DNA from 2 places in the Bordetella genomosp. 5 genome. Region 2 is predicted to be linked to the other one. Evidence: predicted binding sites of a transcription regulator. Region 2 holds the regulator's gene; the other holds the start of a gene.

Region 1 (10,018 bases), on a different contig from region 2:
GGTGTATGCTTGCCGCTGCCCGCCCGGCACGGATCACCGACCATGCAACTCAACCGTTTCACCGACTTCGGCCTGCGCGTCATGATGTACCTGACGCAATGCCGCGATCGCGCCCAGCCCGTGACGATCCCCGAGATCGCCGAACGCTTCGGCATCTCGCGCAACCATCTCGTGAAGGTGGTGCATTTCCTGTCGCGACAGGGCCTGGTGGCCGCCACGCGCGGCAAGGGCGGGGGCCTGGCGCTGGCGCGCCCGGCCGATAGCTATCGGGTCGGGGAGCTGGTGCGCTTGCTGGAACATCAGGGCAATCTGGTCGAATGCGCCGATCCGCCCTGTGCGCTGCACGGCGCCTGCCGTCTGGCGGGCGTGCTGCACGACGCCCTGCGCACCTTCTACGCCGAGCTCGACCGCTACACGCTGGCGGAGCTGGTGCGCCAGCCCACCGGCGCCGCCATCATCAGGCTGCACGGGCTGGCGGCGTAGGGGCTTTCGCGCGGCGCCGCGCCGTCACTGACCCTGGGCGCGGGCGCCGGGGTTCCGGGCCATGTCGCCTGGTCTTGCCCGCGCCGCGATCGGCGGACGAGACCGGCCCATAGACCGAAGTTATGGCTGCTGCGGCGCTGGCTATTTGCGCGTGGGGCCCGACCGCGGACAGAATGGGCCATTGTCCTTGCAGGGAAGGCTTATGCGTGTCTGTGTCGTGGGGGCGGGTGTCGTCGGTGTCACCTCGGCGTATTTCCTCGCCCGTGAAGGGCATGAGGTGGTCCTGGTCGACAGCCGGGCCTATCCGGCCGAGGTGTCCAGCTTCGCCAACGGCGGACAGCTGAGTTATAGCTACGTGGCGCCGCTCGCCGGACCGGGCGTGTTGCCCAGCGTGCCGGGCTGGCTGCTGCGCAGCGATTCTCCGTTGCGCTTCCGGCCGCGTCTCGACCCGCATCAGTGGCGCTGGTGCCTGCAGTTCGCGCTCGCGTGCCGCGCCTCGGTGGCGCAGCGTTCCACGGCCGAGTTGCAGCGCCTGTCCTATCTGAGCCGCGACGTGATGCACCGCCTGCTCGAACAGGAGCCGCTGGCGTTCGGTCATCTGCGCAACGGCAAATTGATCGCCTATCGCAGCCCCGAGCTGCTCGACAAGGCGCGCAAGCTGGTGGCCTATCAGGCCGGGCTGGGCGCCGAGCAGCGTGTGCTGGATGCGCGCGAGACGCTGGCGCTCGAGCCCGCGCTGGCGGGCATGGGCGCGAGCCTGGCCGGCGCCATCTACACACCGAGCGAAGAGGCGGGCGATTGCCGCCAGTTCACGCAGGCGCTGTTCGACCGCCTGGGCGCGCTCGACCGGGTCGAGTGCCGCATGTCGACCGAGGTGTTGGGGCTGCGTACCAATGGTCCGGTCGTGACGGGCGTGCGCACCGATGCCGGCGATATCGGCGCCGACGCCGTCGTGCTCGCGACCGGCGTGGGTTCGCGGGCCCTGTTGCGGCCGCTGGGTCATGACGTGCCCATTTATCCGCTCAAGGGCTATAGCCTGAGCGTGCCGCTGTCCGATGACGACGACACCGCGCCCCGCATCAGCGTGACCGACTACGAACGCCGCATCGTCTATGCGCGGGTGGGCCGGGTGCTGCGCATCGCGGCGATGGTGGATATCGGCAGCCGCGACACCGGCATCGATCCGGCGCGCGTGGCGCTGCTCAAGCGCCAGGTGCTGGAGGTCTTTCCGCATCTGGACCTGTCCGACGCGCAGCCGTGGGCGGGTCTGCGGCCGGCGACGCCGACCGGCAAACCGCTCATCGGGCCCGTGCGCGGGGTGGACAATCTGTGGCTCAACATCGGCCAGGGCGCGCTCGGCTTCACGCTGGCCTGCGGCAGCGCCGCGCTGCTCACCACGCGCATGAGCGGCGTCGAGCCGCCCATCGACGACTCGCCGTTTCTGCCCTGACGCGATCGCGCGGAACCCACGCGTCCGGGCGCGGCGCGGGCGCGGGGTGCGCGGGGTTGCAGGCTCGAGCTCAATGGAAGTTGCGGCTGCGCGCCGGCAGGCCGGCGTCGTCGAGCTCGCGCAGCAGCGGGCTCATGTCGACCAGCCGGCGCGCGACCAGGTGGCGCACGCCATCGAGGCTTTGCCAGACCCCGTAGACACCCAGCAGCACCGATTCGAGCAGCTCGCGCCGCTGTGACTCGATCAGCTCCGGCCGCACCACCACGTTGACCGGCCCCGTTTCGTCTTCGAGCGTGACGAAGATGGTGCCCTTGGCGGTCTGGGGCCGTTGCCGCACGGTGACGATGCCGCAGGCGCGGGCGAGGCGGCGGTTGGGGTAGGTGTTGAGTGTCTGCGAGGTCTCGAAACGGCGCGCCGCCAGTTGCGCGCGCAACAAGGCGAGGGGATGGCGTCGCAGGCTCAGGCCGGTGCTGAGATAGTCGGCCGAGATGCCCTGGCCTTCGGAGGGGGCCGCGAGCTCGGCCACCTGGGCCTCTTCGATCGGCGCATCGCGCAGCAGGTCGCGGTCGGCCACGCCGGCCGCCGCTTCCCAGCTGGCCTGGCGCCGATGCCCGGCGAGGGCGGCCAGCGCGTCGGCCGCGGCCAGCGCATCGAGCTCGTGGCGGCCCAGCCCGGCGCGCCGCGCCAGATCGGCGGTGTTGGCGAAGGGCCGCTGTGCCCGCGCCTGCTCGATGGCGCGCGCGCTGTCTTCGGACATCCCCTTGATCTGATTGAAACCCAGGCGCACGGCGGGGCGGGCCGCATCCGCGCGCGGCTCGAGCGCGGCCTCCCAGCCGCTGTGCATGATGTCGACCGGCAGCACGCGCACCTGATGGCGCCGGGCATCCTGCACCAGCTGCGCGGGTGCATAGAATCCCATCGGCTGGGAGTTGAGCAGGGCGGCCAGGAAGGCCTCGGGTTCGTGGCACTTGAGCCAGGAGCTGGCGTAGGCCAGCAGCGCGAAGCTCGCCGCGTGGCTTTCGGGAAAACCGTACTCGCCGAAGCCCTCCACCTGCCGGAACAAGGCCTCGGCGAACTCCAGGCTGTAGCCGTGGGCGAGCAGGCCGCCCACCAGCTTGGCGCGGAATTTGTCCACGCCGCCCTTGCGGCGCCATGCAGCCATCGAGCGGCGCAGCTGGTCGGCCTCGCCGGGCGTGAAGCCGGCCGCGACCACCGCGATCTGCATCACCTGTTCCTGGAAGATCGGCACGCCCATCGTGCGCGACAATACGGCCTGGACCGCGGGCCCGGGGTAGGTCTCGGGCTCTTTGCCCTGACGCCGGCGCAGATAGGGGTGCACCATGCCGCCCTGGATCGGACCCGGGCGGACGATGGCCACCTGCACGACGAGGTCGTAGTATTCGCGGGGCCGCAGGCGCGGCAGCATGCTCATCTGCGCGCGCGACTCGATCTGGAACACACCCACCGTGTCGGCTTCGCAGATCATGTCGTAGGTGGCCGTGTCGTCTTGCGGAATCTGATGCAGGGCCAGCGGCTCGCCGCGGCGCGCGCCGGCCAGTTCGAGCGCGCGGCGCAGCACCGAGAGCATGCCCAGGGCGAGCACGTCGACCTTGAGCAGGCCCAGCGCGTCGAGGTCGTCCTTGTCCCATTGCACGACGCTGCGATCGGCCATGGCGGCGTTTTCGATGGGCACCAGGCGCGAGAGCAGGCCGCGCGACATCACGAAGCCGCCCGGATGCTGCGACAGGTGGCGCGGGAAGCCCATCAGGGTTTCGGACAGGATGGCCCATTGGCGCGCCACGCGCGAGGCCGGATCGAGCCCGCAGTTGCCGAGCGTGCGCAGCATGGCCTTTTTTCCGTCCCACCATTGGTGCGCGCGCGCCACCGCATCGATGATGGTCGGATCGATGCCCAATGCCCGGCCGGTATCGCGCAGCACACTGCGGGGCCGATACGAAATCACGACGGCGGTGAGCGCCGCGCGGCGCCGGCCGTATTTGCCGTAAATATATTGGATGATCTCTTCGCGCCGCTGATGCTCGAAGTCGACGTCGATATCGGGCGGCTCGTTGCGCTCTCTGCTGATGAAGCGTTCGAAAAGCGCGTTGCCGTTGGCGGGATTGACGGCGGTGATGCCCAGGCAATAACAGACCGCCGAATTGGCCGCCGATCCGCGGCCCTGGCACAGGATGCCCAGCCGGCGCGCCTCGCGGACCAGGTCATGGACGGTGAGGAAGTAGGCCTCGTAGCCGAGGTCGGCAATGAGCTCGAGTTCTTTTTCGACCTGCGCCTCGACGATCGGCGGCACGCCGTCCGGGTAGCGCTCGCGCGCGCCTTCGTAGGTGGCGCGGCGCAGGTAGCTGGCGGGGGTTTCGCCCGGCGGCACGATCTCGTCGGGATATTCGTAGCGCAGCTCTTTCAGTGAGAACGTGCAGCGTCGCGCGATCTCGAGCGTCTGCGCCAACGCGGCGGGCGGGTACAGGCCCGCCAGCCGCAGACGCGAGCGCAGATGCCGCTCGGCATTGGCCGCGAGTTCGTAGCCGCATTGCGCCACCGGGCGGCCGAGGCGGATTGCGGTGAGGGTGTCGTGCAGCGGCTTGCGCGAGCGCACGTGCATCTGCACCTGGCCGACCGCCACCTGAGGCAGTGCCGCGGCCTGCGCCGCCGCGTCCAGCGCGGCGCGATGCAGGTCGTCGCGCGATCGATGCAGCAGCGTGAGCCCGAGCCAGGCGCGTTGCGCAAACACGCGGGCCAGCCAGCGGGCCTGCGCGACGATCTGCGCGGTGTCCAGCCCGTAAGTGGGCGTGAGGATGGCCAGGCAACCCGGCAGGCCGCGCAGATGCGCGAGCGAGGCGGGCGGGGCGGCGAGATCGTCGGCGCGCAGGTGATAGCTGCCCTTGGCCGCGCGGGAGCGGCCCAGCGTGATGAACTCGGTGAGATTGCCGTAACCCTCGCGATCCTGGGCGAGCAAGGTCAGTTCGATGGGCGGGCCGGGCTCGTCGTGGAGCACGAAGCGGCTGCCCACGATCAGCGCCAGCCCGAGTTTTTCGGCCTCGACATGCGCCCGCACGACGCCGGCCACGCTGCATTCGTCGGTGAGCGCGAGCGCGGCGTAACCCTGGCGATGCGCGCGTTCGGCCAGCTCTTCGGGATGCGAGGCGCCTTGCAGGAACGAGAAGTTCGATTGGCAATCCAGCTCGGCATAGCCGGGCAGCCCCGCGCCGATATCGGCGGGCGGGAGCGGCAGGGAGGCGGGTTCGTGGGGTGGCTGCATGGAATCAGGCGTAGCGTCCGTGCAGGAACCAGCGCGCGGTCTCGCCGCCGCGTTCGCGATAGAGCCAATAGCGCGCGCCCGCGGCGTCTTCGGCCACGAAGTAATCGCGCTGGGTATTGATGGCGTCCCACCAGCCGCTTTCGATGCGCTCGGGGCCGCGCGTGAGGCGCAGCGCCTGGCCCTGGTAGACCGGCCGGTGCGCGCGAATCTCGAGCGCCTGCGCGGGCTCGATCAGCCAGAACGGCCGTTCCAGGGCGGGCGGCAGCACCGGCGGGCGGCCTCCCGCCGCCTCCAGGGCGACCCAACGGTTGGCCACTTCAGGCCGATGATCGGCCAGGGGGGCGGGCCGGCGCACCTGCTCGGGGCCGAGCCGCGCGCACAGCAGGTCGAGCAGGCGGGCGTGATCGGTGGCGTTGCCGCCCGGCTCGGGAAAAAGCGTGGTGCTGATCGCGGGCATGTCGACGGTGAGCGGCGCGGACAGCGTGACGGCTATCACGGGCGCGGCCAGCTCGAGCCGCGACAGGCGTTCGCGCAGCAGGCCGCGCAGGTGCGCGCTCTGCCACACCGGCTCGGCCATGGCCAGATGCAGTTGCGAGGGATCGCGGGCGTGACGGCCTCGTTCGTGTTCGAGCGTGAGCGTGATGGCGCGCACCGCGAGCCGCTGCGCGCCCAGCCAGCCGCTCAGTTGTTCGGTCAGGCGGCCGCTCACATGCAACAGCGCCTCGGCGTGCTCCACGTAGTCCATCAGTTCGGTGCGCGCCTCGAAATGCGCGGGCGGCGTGAGCCAGGCGTGGACTTCGGCGGCATCGCCATACGCGGCGTCGAGCGCGCGCAGCAACGCCGGATCACTGCGCCGCTGCAGGCCCGCGCGCGGCAATCGCCGCAGGTCGGCCAGGCGCTTGCAGCCCAGGCCCTGCAGCCAGGCCAGGCGGGGCTGGGCCTCGGGCAGCAGCACGAGAGGCAGCGCATCGAGCCGGCGGGCGAGCGCCGGTTCGCGCAAGACCCGGCGCCGCCCCGGACTGCGCGCCAGCAACCAGGCACCGCGTGCGGTCGGCGCCACCGCGATGCCGGCCTGCAGGTCCAGGGCCGCGAGGGTGTCGCGCACACGCCGGTAGAGGGCGCGCGGGCCGCCGAACACCATCAGGCTCGCGCCCACATCGAGCAGCAGGCTGTCGCCGTCGGGGACGGCCAGCTGCGGCGTGTATTGCAGCAGGGACAGCGCGGCGGCCTGGAGCGTGCGGGCCTCGGCCGCCGGATCGCGCTCGAGCAGCAGCGCGTCGGGACACAACGCCAGCGCGCCGGCGCGGCGCAGGCCGAGGCGCAGGCCCGCCGCACGCGCCGCCGGGGTGAGGGCGATCACGCGCTCTTGTTCGAGCACGGCGCACACCAGCTCGGGCTGCTCAGACCAATGCGGTCGTGCGGCGTCCAGCGGCAGGCGTGGCAGGAAGACGGCGATCCAGAGGCGCATGGGGCAAGGGGGAATGCAGCGGCTGTGCCGGTACGGCGGGCAGCAGGCGGCCGGTGTTTTCTTCGAAAGGCAGATACAGGGTGACGTCGCAGACCGGACCGCGGCGCTTGAGCACCTGCACGCTCAGGCCGGCCGCGGCGGGCGCCAGCGCGAGCCGCAAGGGCGCCGGCGAGGCGTGCTGGGCCGCATTGGCGGGCCGCAGGGCAAAGAACAGGGTTTCGCTGCCCTGCGCGGCCAGGTGCAGCCGGCGCAGCGACTCGGGCCGGACCTGCGGCAGCCAGCACAGCAGAGCGGCGCAACTGCCGTGCTTGAGCACCTGGTCGGCGGCCCAGAGCGTGTCGCGCGGCGAGGCGGGCGTGAGCCACAGCAGACGCTGCGGATCCAGGCCCCAATGCATCCATGTGGTGATGTGCGGCGTGAACGGCGGCTGCAGCAGGACGATGTCGCGATGGGCGGGCAGGGCGGTCAGTGCCGGACGCAGCAGGCTCAGCTCGCCGCAGCCGGGATGAGGCGCCAGCAATTCGGTGAGGCTGCCCTGCGGCCAGCCCTCGTCGGGCAGCAGCGCCGACAGCGCGGCATGGCCGGTGGGCACGGCGCGCGCACTGCCCTGCGCCAATTGCGTGGCGCGCCACAGGGCGGGATGGATGAGTTCGGGCGAAGGCATGGCCGGCGGGCGGGTCGCGCGCGGCGATCCATAGCATCAGAATAGGACTGTACAAATATACAGTAAAATTGAGCGTGGGTCCGAATCCACTGGCAACCAAGCGCGGCTTCCCTTGACCACGGCCCACATCGCCGGGTGCCGCGTGGCCCGCGCCACCCGCCGGATGGGCGGCCGCCTGGGTCGGTCCGCCGGCCGGATCCGCCGCGCGCACACGTATAGAATGTTTTCTTGGGCCGTTCGCCGGCCGTTCCTGGATTTGCGCATCATGTCTTCGCCCCGCGTCATCGAATTCCTGCCCACCCCCGACGGAGAGGTCAAACAGCTGTTCGTGCTGTTGCATGGCGTGGGCGGCACGCCGGAGGGGCTCGAGGGGCTTGCACAGGCCATCCGGCGGGCGTTTCCCGCCGCCGCGGTGCTGATCCCCGAGGGCTTCGCGCCCTTCGAGGGCGGCGGCGCCGGGCGCCAGTGGTTCTCGGTGCAGGGCGTCACAGACGAAAATCGCCCCGAACGCGTGGCGCAGGCCTTGCCGGCGCTGGTGGATTACATCCACCAGGCCCAGGCGCGCTTCAAGCTGCTGCCCCCCGCCACCGCGCTGGCGGGCTTCTCGCAGGGGGCCATCATGGCGCTCGAGGCCGTGCAGGCGCACGAAGCGCTGGCGGGCCGGGTGCTGGCTTTCTCGGGGCGCTATGCCGAGCTGCCCAAGGTGCCGCCGCCTTACACCACCATCCATCTGCTGCATGGCGCGGCCGATCCCGTGATGCCGGTTCAGCTGGCCCAGGCGGCGCAGTTGCGCCTCGACGAACTCCATGGCGATGCCACCCTCGACATCGCCAGCACGATCGGCCACGAACTGCATCCGGCGCTCATCGAGCGCGCGATCCAGCGCCTGCAAACCTGCGTGCCCTTGCGCAGTTGGGAAACGGCGCTCGGCCTGGACCAATCGCCGCCCGCCGGCACCAGCGTGCACTGAGCGGTAAAAAATACAGAAGCAGGGTGTAAAAAAAGCGGCGTTGCGCCGCTTTTTTCGTGCCGCGAAGCGTCGCTTTGCCGACTCAGCCCTTGGCGGCCACCAGGGTGCCGCCGTCGAGCGTGCTCTCGTCGAGATAGGCGCGCGCGCCCAGATAGCGCTTGGACCAATAGGTGTTGTCGAGGCGGTCGACACGGACCTTCGCACCGCGCGAAGGCGCATGCACGAACTGGCCCTGGCCGATGTAGATCCCCACATGCGAGGTCACGCCGCGGCCGCGCGTGGCGAAAAACACCAGGTCGCCGGGCTTGAGGCGGGTGCGTGCGACATTCTTGCCGGCGCTGCGCTGGGCACGCGACGTGCGAGGCATATCCATGCCAGCGATTTCACGGTACACGAACAGCACCAGACCGCTGCAGTCGAAGCCGTCGAGCGGATCATCGCCGCCCCAGGAATAGGGCGTGCCGATGGCTTGCAGACCGGCCTGCACGACGCGGTCGCGCAGCGTGGGAACGGTGGGTTCGTTGGCGAGCGCCAGACCATTGAGGTTGGAGCGGGCCGTGGGGTGCAGCGAGGCCTGGGCCGCGCCACTGAAAGTGGTCAAACAAAGCGCCAGAAGCGGGGCGCTGATCAAAGCAGACAACACAGAGGATTGTCGGCGGACTTCTCGCGTGGGTGGAGTCATTAGCGACACTTCAAAAATCGGAGTGGGCGTGATGGCTGCAACGTGCTAGCCGGCGGCAGTGCGCATTCTGTCATCGAAGCGCCGTCCGATTGTAATGCAATAGTATTTCATTACATTTGCAATGAAATGCTGCATCGATGTGCGCGAATGTACGCGGTGCGATGCGAGCCATGCGGCATAATCCCTCCACCGGCGCCGCGTCGGCGTCGGCCATGGACCGGAACATGACCGCAGCCCCTCTGTACAGCCCCGACCCGATCCCTTTCGAGCCTTTCGACGACGCCGAACGCGCGGTGGAGCGCCTGCTCGAAATCTACGCCCGCAATACCGGTTTTCTGCGCGACGCCTTCCAGGAAGTCCTGCAGGGCAAAGACCTGCGAACCCGGGTTCGCGCCTGCTATCCCGCCGTCCGGGTGGGCGTCGACACCTACGATCCCATCGATACCCGCCTTTCTTATGGGCATGTGGCCGAGCCGGGCAGCTACCAGACCACCATCACCCAGCCGCTACTGTTCCGCGACTACCTGATCGAGCAACTCGGCCAGCTGCTGCAGAACCACCGCGTGCCGATCGAGGTGGGCGAATCCGACATGCCGATCCCGCTGCACTTCGCCTTTCCCGATGGCGCCTATGTCGAGGGCGAACACCTCGAAAGCCTGAAGCGGCCGCTGCGGGATCTGTTCGACGTGCCCGATCTGGCCGTCACCGACGACGCCATCGTGAACGGCTCCTGGAAGGGCCGCGAAGGCGAGCCGCGACCGCTGGCGCCGTTCACGGCCACGCGGGTGGATTATTCGCTGCATCGCCTGCAGCACTACACCGCCACGGCGCCGTCGCATTTCCAGAACTTCGTGCTGTTCACCAACTACCAGTTCTATGTCGACGAGTTCTGCGCGCGCGCGCGGGCCCTGATGGCCGAAGGTGGCGGCGACTACGACGCGCTGGTGGAGCCGGGCAACCGCATCACGCGCCGCGGTGAAAGCGCACCGAACGACGCCTCGTCGGTGCGTCTGCCGCAGATGCCGGC
Region 2 (10,018 bases):
ATGAAGGAATCGGTCGAGGCCGCTCGTACGGTGGTGCGTTCGCGCGCTCGCCGTCTGGGCTTCGCGGACAGCGTGTTCGAAAAGCACGACATGCACGTCCACGTGCCCGAGGGTGCCACGCCCAAGGACGGCCCGTCCGCCGGTATCGCGATCACGACGGCCATGGTGTCGGCCCTGTCGCGCATCCCGGTGCGTGCCGATGTCGCCATGACCGGTGAGATCACGCTGCGCGGCGAAGTGCTGCCGATCGGCGGTCTCAAGGAGAAGCTGCTGGCCGCGCACCGTGGCGGTATCAAGACGGTGCTGATTCCCGAAGAAAACGTGAAGGATCTCGCCGAGATTCCCGACAACGTGAAGAACTTCCTCGAGATCGTGCCGGTGCGCTGGATCGACAAGGTGCTCGAGCTCGCGCTCGAACGCCAGCCGGAACCGCTCGCCGAGGAAGAAGCCTCCAAAGAGCCGCTGGTGGCCAAGCCCGTCGAGGCAGGCTCCACCGACCCGGTGATCAAGCACTGACACAGGCTCCGCTTGCCTCGCGGGATCGGAGGCAGCAGAACTGAAGAGAAGCCCGGACCAACGGTCCGGGCTTTTTTTTTGCGGTGTTCGTCGCGGGCTCTCGTGCGCAACCGAGAGGATGTGGCGCTGCGGCGCGGTCCGGAAGTCCCCGCATGGTTACGTTGCGGCGCAGCAGCCTGGCGCTGCCGCGGCCCACCCTCGTCCAAATGGAATAGCGGCGTTTCCATTAATTCAAGCAGGGCAGCCAGCCGTCTCTCTAGTATGGGTCCAGGTCGCCGCACAGACGGACGACCAAAGACCAATAAAGGGAGACAAGCATGGATTCGGTATGGCAGGCTGCCCGTGAGGGCTGCCCGGACGAGGCCGGGCGTGGCAAAGGCGTAGCGGGGCAAACCGCGCGTCGCGAACATGAAGGGCGCGGGGCGCGGCGGCGTGGTGGATGCCTTGGCGCGTTCGGCGTGCTGGCGCTCGCCATGGCGACGGGCGCCTCCGCCGCGCAACCCGCATGGCCGCAAAAGCCGGTATCCGTGGTGGTCGCGTTCTCCGCGGGCGGCACGACGGATATCCTCGCGCGCGAAATCGGTGCGTCGCTCACGCAGCGCTGGGGCCAGTCGGTGGTGGTGGAAAACAAGCCCGGCGCGAGCGGCAACATCGGCACGCAGGCGGTCGTGAATGCGGCACCCGACGGCTACACACTGCTGATCAACTCGATCGGACCGATTGCCGTCAATCCCGCCTTGTATCGCAAGCTGCCATTCGATCCGCAAAAGGATCTCAAGCCGGTGGTGCTCGTCGCCGACGTGCCGAACGTTCTGGTGGTGCACCCGTCGAGCAACGTGAAGACGCTGGCGGAACTGGTGCAGCGCATGAAGGCCAAGCCCAATGGCTACAACTGCGCCTCGACCGGCGTGGGCACCGCGGCGCATCTGTCATGCGCCACGTTCGCGCAACAGGCGGGCGTGGAAGTGACGCACATTCCCTACAAGGGCGCCGATGCGCTGAACGATCTGCTGGGCGGCCGCGTGCAATTCATGTTCGCGACCATCCCTTCGGTCATGGGGCATCTGCGCTCTGGCGCGCTGGTGCCGTTGGCCGTGTCCACGCAACGCCGATCGCCCAGCCTGCCCAACGTACCGACGGTCGCTGAAAGCGGCTATCCGAAGTTCGCGCTGGGCTCCTGGTTCGGCTATTTCGTGCCCAAGCGCACGCCGGACGAGATCGTGGCACGCATCAACGCCGACGTGAACGCCGTGCTGGCCGAGCCCGTCATCAAGCAGAAGCTCCAGAGCGAAGGGGCCGAGGCCGTGGGCGGAACGCCGCAGCAGTTCGCCGACTACGTGCGTTCCGAGACCGACAAGTGGGGCAAGGTCGTCGAGCAACTCGGAGTGGCACTCGATTGAAGGCTCAGCCCTATGTCGTGGTGAGCACGCGTGCGCTGGCGCCGGAGGCGATGACGCGCGCGCGTGCCTTGTTCGATTTCCGGGTGGCGCTGGATCCCGGCGAGGCCAGTCTGCGCGTCGCGCTAAGGGACGCGCACGCCGTGATCGCGCGCGATGATCTGCCCGAGGACCTGTGCACGCTGGCGCCGCGCCTCATCATGGTAGCCCGCCATGGCGTGGGGCTCGACGTGGTGCCGTTGGCCGCCTGCTCCGAACACGGCGTGCTGGTCAGCAACGTGCCGGGCGGCAACGCGCGCAGCGTGGCGGAATTCGCGGTCATGCGCATGTTGATGCTGGCGCGCGAGCAGTCTCGCATCGACGCCGCCATGCACGAGGCGGGCTGGGACGAGACGCGCAGCCGCTATTCTGGCCGGGCGCTGGAGTTGTACGGCCGTCGGGCCGGCATCCTGGGCTATGGCGCGATTGCCGCGGCGCTGGCGCCGATGCTGCATTTTGGCTTCGGCATGGAGGTGTATGTCAGCACCCGGGATCCCGCCCGGCTGCCCGCCTGGGTCAGGCCCGCCTCGCCGGAGGCGTTGGCGCAGGCCTGTCAGTTCGTCCTGCCCTGTGTGGCGCTGAACGCGCAGACCCGGGGCCTCGTCGACGCCGCGTTTCTCGCGGCGATGCGCCGCGATGCCTGGCTGGTGAATGTGTCGCGCGGCGAGGTCATCGATCAGGACGCCTTGGTGGAACGCCTGCGCGGCGGGCATCTGGCCGGGGCTGCGCTCGATGTCGTGCGCGAGCGGCGCCTGGACGCGGATCACCCCTTGTTGAAACTGCCTGGGGTGCTCGTGTCGCCGCACCTCGCCGGCCATACCGCCGACGCAAATCTGCGCAATGGCATGAGCGCGCTCGACAGCCTCGAGTCGGTGCTGTTGCGGGGCGAATCCCCGCCGCTGGCAGTGAATGCGGAGCAGGCCTGGCCGGCGGCGCACGCCAGGTGGCAGGCCGGCCGCTGAAGCACGCAGGCGACGCGGTAGCAAAGGCACGAGCGAGACCACAAGCACAAGGCAAAAGCACAAGGCACAAGCCAAAGGCACGAGCACAAGGCAAGCGCAAGGCACGAGCACACGGCACAAACAAAATGCGCAAGCAAAAGGCCCACGCGGTGCGTGGGCCTTTGCTCATTGGGGCGGAGCGGCTCGGGTGAGCCTGCCGCTGAGCGCCTAGTGCAGCGCTTGCGTGCGGATGAGGCCGACCGCGATGCCTTCGAGGGCGAATTCGTCTTCGCGGCCGACGATGATCGGGCTGAAGTCGGGATTCTCGGGCAGCAGCTCGATGCGGCCATTCTGGCACTGCAGACGCTTGACCGTGACTTCGTCGCCGAGTCGGGCGACGACGATCTGACCGTTGCGGGCCTCGGAGGCGCGCTTGACCGCGAGCAGGTCGCCCTCGAGGATGCCGACATCGCGCATGCTCATGCCGCGCACCTTGAGCAGGTAATCCGGGGTTTGCGCGAACAGGCCCGGGTCGACGCCGACCTCGCGCTCGACGTGCTCGGCCGCCAGGATGGGGCTGCCGGCGGCCACGCGGCCCACCAGCGGCAGCAGCAGCTGCGACAGGCTGGGCATGGGCAGCATCGGCTGACGTGCGCTGGCATCCGGCTCGGCGTCTTTCAGGCGGATGCCGCGCGAGGCGCCGGCGGTGAGCTCGATTGCGCCCTTGCGTGCCAGCGCCTTCAGATGATCCTCGGCGGCGTTGGGCGAGCGGAATCCCAGCGCCTGCGCGATCTCGGCGCGCGTGGGCGGAAAACCGGTACGGGCGACGGTTTGCCGGATGAGGTTGAGGATTTCCTGCTGGCGTTCCGTGAGTTTCGTGGCCATGGCGATGATCCGCCAGATGCGGACTGTATGTATATACAGCGTGATTCTGGGGGACGATACCGAAAAAAGCAAGTCCACGGGACGGACGCCCAAACAAAAGCCCACCGCGAGGGTGGGCTTCGGTTCGTTGGCCCGCTCGCGCGGGCCTCGGAGGCAGCTGCTTACTTCAGCACGGCGGCGATGGCGCGGGCCACGACGTCGATGTTGCGGCTGTTGAGCGCGGCCACGCAGATGCGGCCGCTGGAGACGGCGTACACGCCGTGCTCTTCGCGCAGACGGTCGACCTGGGCCGAGGTCAGGCCCGAGTACGAGAACATGCCACGCTGACGCAGCACGAAGCTGAAGTCCTGGGTGGCGCCGGCCTCGGCGATCTTGGCGACCAGCTGCTTGCGCATTTCGCGGATGCGATCGCGCATACCGGCGAGTTCCTGCTTCCATTCGGCCAGCAGCTCGGGCGTGTTCAGCACGGTCGAGACCACGGTGCCGCCGTGGGTGGGCGGGTTGGAGTAGTTGGTGCGGATGACGCGCTTGAGCTGGCTCAGGACGCGCGTGGCCTCGTCCTTGTTGCCGGCGATCACGGTCAGGGCGCCGACGCGCTCGCCATACAGCGAGAACGACTTCGAGAACGACGAGCTCACGAACATGGTGAGGCCGAGGTCGGCGAACATGCGCACCACGGCGGCGTCCTGCTCGAGGTCTTCGCCGAAGCCCTGGTAGGCGATATCGAGGAAGGGCACGAGGTTGCGCGCCTTCACGACATCGGCGATCTGCTTCCACTGCTCGGCGGTGGGATCCACGCCGGTGGGGTTGTGGCAGCACGCGTGCAGCACCACGACGGTCTTCTCGGGCGCGGCCTGCAGGCCGGCGAGCATGGCGTCGAAGTTCAGGCCGCGGGTGCTGGCGTCGTAATAGGGGTAGGTGCCGACGGTGAACCCGGCGCGCTCAAACAGCGCGCGGTGGTTTTCCCAGCTCGGGTCGCTGATCAACACTTGCGACTGCGGCAGCAGCTGACGCAGGAAGTCGGCGCCGATCTTGAGGGCACCCGTACCGCCCAGTGCCTGGGTCGTCAGCACGCGGCCTTCGGCGGCGAGCTTGGAATCATTGCCCAGCAGCAGCGCCTGCGCGCCCTTGTTGTAGCCGGCGATCCCTTCGATCGGCAGGTAGCCACGTGCGGCGGCGGCTTCGATGCGGGCGATCTCGGCCTTGCGGACGGCGCCCAGCAGGGGGATGCGTCCCTCATCATCGTAGTACACGCCCACGCCCAGGTTGACTTTACCGGGGCGGGTATCGGCGTTGTACTGCTCGTTCAGGCCAAGAATGGGGTCGCGCGGCGCGAGTTCGACGGAATCGAAAAGGGTGCTCATGGGACAAGATTGAGTGGGATGGACGCACACCGAGGTGCTATGGATAATGGGGGGTTTACCCTCAAGGACAGTCTAGCATGACCGCTCCTGGATACGTCGATTTCCCGAACAGCCCCTTCCAGCTCTACCAGCCGTATCCGCCCGCGGGCGATCAGCCGGACGCCATCGCCGGATTGGTGCAGGGAGTCGAAGACGGCCTGATGTACCAGACCTTGCTGGGCGTCACGGGCTCGGGCAAGACCTACACGATGGCCAACGTGATCGCGCGTCTGGGTCGTCCGGCGCTGGTGCTCGCGCCCAACAAAACGCTCGCCGCGCAGCTTTACGCCGAGATGCGCGAGTTCTTTCCGAAAAACGCCGTCGAGTACTTCGTTTCGTACTACGACTACTACCAACCCGAAGCCTACGTGCCCACGCGCGATCTGTTCATCGAGAAGGACTCCTCGATCAACGAACACATCGAACAGATGCGGCTGTCGGCGACCAAGAGCCTGCTCGAGCGCCGCGATACGGTGATCGTGGGCACGGTGTCGTGTATCTACGGTATCGGTAATCCGGGTGATTACCACGCGATGGTGCTGATCCTGCGCGCCGGAGACCGCGTGTCGCGGCGCGAGGTGCTCGCGCGGCTCGTGGCGATGCAATACACGCGCAACGATGCGGACTTCACGCGCGGCGCGTTCCGTGTGCGCGGCGAGACCATCGATATCTTTCCGGCCGAAAGCCCGGAGCTGGCGCTGCGCGTCACGCTGTTCGACGACGAGATCGAAACGCTGGAGCTGTTCGATCCGCTTACCGGCAAGGTGCGCCAGAAGGTGCCGCGCTTCACCGTCTACCCCGGCTCGCATTACGTGACGCCGCGCGAAACGGTGCTGCGTGCCATCGAGACCATCAAGGAAGAGCTGCGCGAACGCCTGGCGTTCTTCACGCGTGAGGGCAAGCTCGTGGAGGCGCAGCGGCTGGAGCAGCGCACGCGCTTCGACCTCGAAATGCTGCAAGAGCTGGGCTTCTGCAAGGGCATCGAAAACTACTCGCGGCATCTGTCGGGCGCGGCGCCTGGTGAACCGCCTCCCACCCTGATCGATTACCTGCCGGCCGACGCGTTGATGTTCATCGACGAGAGCCATGTGACCATCGGCCAGCTGGGCGGCATGTTTCGGGGTGACCGGGCGCGCAAGGATACGCTCGTGCAGTATGGCTTCCGCCTGCCGTCGGCGCTCGACAACCGGCCGCTGCAGCTCGAAGAGTTCGAGGCGCGCATGCGCCAGTGCACGTTCGTCTCTGCCACGCCGGCGGCGTACGAAAAAGAGCATGCCGACAACGTGGTCGAGCAGGTGGTGCGGCCCACCGGCCTGGTCGATCCCATCGTGGAGATTCGGCCGGCGCACAGCCAGGTCGATGACCTGTTGGGCGAGATCCGCATCCGCGTGCAGGCGCAGGAACGCGTGCTGGTCACGACGCTGACCAAGCGCATGGCCGAAGACCTGACCGACTACCTCAGCGAGCATGGCATCAAGGTGCGTTATCTGCACTCCGACATCGATACGGTGGAGCGCGTCGAGATCATCCGCGACCTGCGTCTGGGCACGTTCGATGTGCTGGTGGGCATCAACCTGCTGCGCGAGGGCCTGGATATTCCGGAGGTGTCGCTGGTCGCGATTCTGGACGCCGACAAGGAAGGCTTTCTGCGCTCGGAGCGCAGCCTGATTCAGACCATCGGCCGCGCCGCGCGCAATCTGAACGGCCGCGCGATCCTCTACGCCGACCGCGTGACGGATTCGATGCGCCGCGCCATCGACGAAACCGAGCGCCGCCGGACCAAGCAGATCGAGCACAACACGGCCCATGGCATCACGGCGCGCGGCGTGAGCAAGGCCGTGCGCGAACTGATCGACGGCGTGGTGGCCCCCGCGAACCACGACATGCTCGAGGACGCGGTGCCGGCCGCGTTGCTGACCGACGAGAAGGCGCTGGCGCGTGAAATCAAGCGCCTCGAAAAGCTGATGATCGATCACGCCCGCAACCTCGAATTCGAGCAGGCGGCGGCCGCGCGCGATGCCCTCAACGCGCTGAAGAATCGCGTCCTGCTCGACGGAGCCTGATGCGCTTGCCGCGGGCGCCCGTCCGTCAGGCCGGGCGCCCGTGGCGCCTCGGTTGCGGCGGGGCAGGGCTTGCCCGCACCGCAACGAGATGCCTCCCGGGCGGCCTTGATATGGCGCAATGGCCTCATTTATTGCTTACGCAAAGCTGAAGCGGCAGCCTTTTTGGTCAGATAAATAGGGGTCCGGCCCCGTCAGGAGTGTCTGCACAAAAAGGGGCCGGTTTTCAATCAGCTTTCACCCGAGCGTTGCGTGCTAAGTGTTTGTAAAGTCGAGGGAAAACCATGTTTTCGCACGACCGTCCAATCCTTGGTGGAACGCAAAAAAAGCTTGCTAAATTCCGGGTTTTCCCGCAGACTTTACGCCATGATGACCAAGGTACTTTTCGTTTGCATGGGCAACATCTGCCGCTCGCCGAGCGCAGAGGGTGTGTTCCGCCATCTGGTGAGCGACGCCGGACTGGCCGACGTCGTGCGGATCGACTCCGCCGCCACGCATGCCTTCCACATCGGCGAAGCCCCGGATGCCCGGGCCCAGGCTGCTGCCCGCAAGCGCGGCTACGACATCTCGCAATGCGAAGCGCGTCAGGTGACCGCGGAAGACTTCCGCGACTACGACCTGATCCTCGCAATGGACTGGGACAACCTGTCTGCCCTGCAGCAGCAGTGCCCCAAGGCCTACCAGCACAAGCTGATGCTGCTGATGCGCTTTGCCAATGAGTTCGAAGAAGCCACCGTGCCCGATCCGTACTACGGCGGCCCGGAAGGTTTCGGCAAGGTGCTCGACTATCTCGAGGATGCCTGTCAGGGCGTGCTGGAGATGGTGCGCAAGCGCGCGACCCAATATCAGGCTGCCTGATAGAGGTGCCTGTCGGGGGCGCCGGTGTCGGTCCCCCGGTAGTGGCAGGGCGGTGGTGGCGGGTCGGTATCCGCTATTTCGCAGTGTCTGCTCGGCAGGGGCGATCGGCGCGACTGGTCGGTCGGCCCTCGATAGTGACCCCCCGGTAGCCTCCGGAGCGGGGCCCCGAAAGCATACGAACCGCGCTGTGGGCGCGGTTTTTTTCCGCCGAGATACCTAGCGATTTACTCGGGAATTTGCTATACTTGAGGCAATTACTCAAGTATTCGCTCTCCCGCCGTCCACGCGTCATTGCCGGGTGGCCCGGGTGTTCAACGGATTCACAGGAAACCTACCATGCGGTTAACCACCAAGGGGCGTTTCGCCGTGACTGCCATGATCGATCTGGCTATGCGGCAGCATAGCGGCCCGGTCACTCTCGCGGCGATCAGCCAGCGCCAGAATATTTCCCTCTCCTATCTGGAACAACTGTTCGGCAAGCTGCGCCGCCACGAACTCGTGGACAGCGTGCGCGGCCCGGGCGGTGGCTATTCGCTCGCCCGTCTGGCGCGCAACGTCACCGTGGCCGACATCATCTTCGCTGTCGACGAGCCGCTCGACGCCACCAGCTGTGGTGGCAAGCGTGACTGCACCAGCGGCAATGATGGCAAGCCCGGCAAGTGCATGACGCACGAGCTGTGGGCCACGCTGAATCGCAAGATGGTCGATTACCTGGATTCCGTCTCGCTGCAGGATCTGGTCGACCAGCAACGCGTGCGCCAGCTGCAGGAAGCCAACAATCAAGCACAAGGCTGTTCGGTGCGGGTCAACCGAGTGGGGGCGGGCGCCAATGCTGCCAATGCGCCCAGTACCACCGTCGCCGCCAACGCCACCGTATAAGCAGGAGTAGTACCCCATGAGCAACCGTCCCATCTACCTCGACTATTCCGCGACCACGCCGGTCGATCCGCGCGTCGTCGAAAAAATGATCCCCTGGCTGTACGACAACTTCGGCAACCCGGCATCGCGCAGCCATGCGTTTGGCTGGGACGCCGAAGAAGCGGTCGAGAAGGCGCGCGAAGAAGTGGCGAAGCTGGTCAACGCCGATCCGCGCGAAATCATCTGGACCTCGGGCGCCACGGAATCCGACAACCTTGCGATCAAGGGCGCGGCCAATTTCTACGCCGAGCGCGGCAAGCACATCATCACGCTCAAGACCGAGCACAAGGCGGTGCTGGACACCTGTCGCGAGCTCGAGCGTCAAGGCTTCGAGGTGACCTACCTCGACGTCAAGGACGACGGTCTGCTGGACCTCGAGGTGTTCAAGCAGGCGCTGCGTCCGGACACCATTCTCGTGTCCGTGATGATGGTCAACAATGAGATCGGCGTCATTCAGGACATCGAGACCATCGGCGAAATCTGCCGTGAGAAGGGCATCATTTTCCACGTCGACGCCGCCCAGGCGACCGGCAAGGTCGAGATCGATCTGCAGAAGCTCAAGGTCGACCTGATGGCGTTCTCGGCGCACAAGACCTACGGCCCCAAGGGCATCGGCGCGCTGTACGTCCGCCGCAAGCCGCGCATCCGTATCGAAGCGCAGATGCACGGTGGTGGCCATGAGCGCGGTTTCCGTTCGGGCACGCTCGCCACGCACCAGATCGTGGGCATGGGCGAAGCGTTCCGTATCGCCCGCGAAGAGATGGGCACCGAAAACGAGCGCGTGCGCATGCTGCGCGATCGTCTGCTGGCCGGTCTGTCGCAAGTCGAAGAAACCTACGTGAACGGCGACATGGAACACCGTGTGCCGCACAACCTCAACATCAGCTTCAACTATGTCGAAGGCGAGTCCCTGATCATGGCGATCAAGGAGCTGGCGGTCTCGAGCGGCTCCGCCTGCACGTCGGCCAGCCTGGAGCCTTCGTACGTACTGCGCGCACTTG

Evidence for each region. The regulator LexA, encoded in region 2, represses DNA repair genes until DNA is damaged. The targets are predictions, from matches to a motif close to ACTGTATNNNNATACAGT.
Region 1: a site for LexA is predicted at 7,386-7,403, ahead of imuA (translesion DNA synthesis-associated protein ImuA). Genes of this name have one in related genera too.

Annotation. Positions count from the first base shown of each region.
Region 1 is NZ_NEVP01000010.1:61,720-71,737, reverse strand. Features, by position in the region: gene CAL25_RS15800 (Rrf2 family transcriptional regulator) at 43-483, shown strand; gene CAL25_RS15795 (D-amino acid dehydrogenase) at 686-1,933, shown strand; gene CAL25_RS15790 (error-prone DNA polymerase) at 2,004-5,207, opposite strand; gene CAL25_RS15785 (Y-family DNA polymerase) at 5,212-6,675, opposite strand; gene imuA (translesion DNA synthesis-associated protein ImuA) at 6,608-7,339, opposite strand; gene ypfH (esterase) at 7,605-8,309, shown strand; gene CAL25_RS15770 (C40 family peptidase) at 8,392-8,991, opposite strand; gene CAL25_RS15765 (AMP nucleosidase) at 9,216-10,018, shown strand, end outside.
Region 2 is NZ_NEVP01000004.1:103,339-113,356, forward strand. Features, by position in the region: gene lon (endopeptidase La) at 1-516, shown strand, start outside; gene CAL25_RS05995 (Bug family tripartite tricarboxylate transporter substrate binding protein) at 990-1,916, shown strand; gene CAL25_RS06000 (NAD(P)-dependent oxidoreductase) at 1,913-2,914, shown strand; gene lexA (transcriptional repressor LexA) at 3,122-3,778, opposite strand; gene CAL25_RS06010 (amino acid aminotransferase) at 3,940-5,142, opposite strand; gene uvrB (excinuclease ABC subunit UvrB) at 5,220-7,244, shown strand; gene CAL25_RS06020 (low molecular weight protein-tyrosine-phosphatase) at 7,608-8,099, shown strand; gene iscR (Fe-S cluster assembly transcriptional regulator IscR) at 8,436-8,978, shown strand; gene CAL25_RS06030 (IscS subfamily cysteine desulfurase) at 8,995-10,018, shown strand, end outside.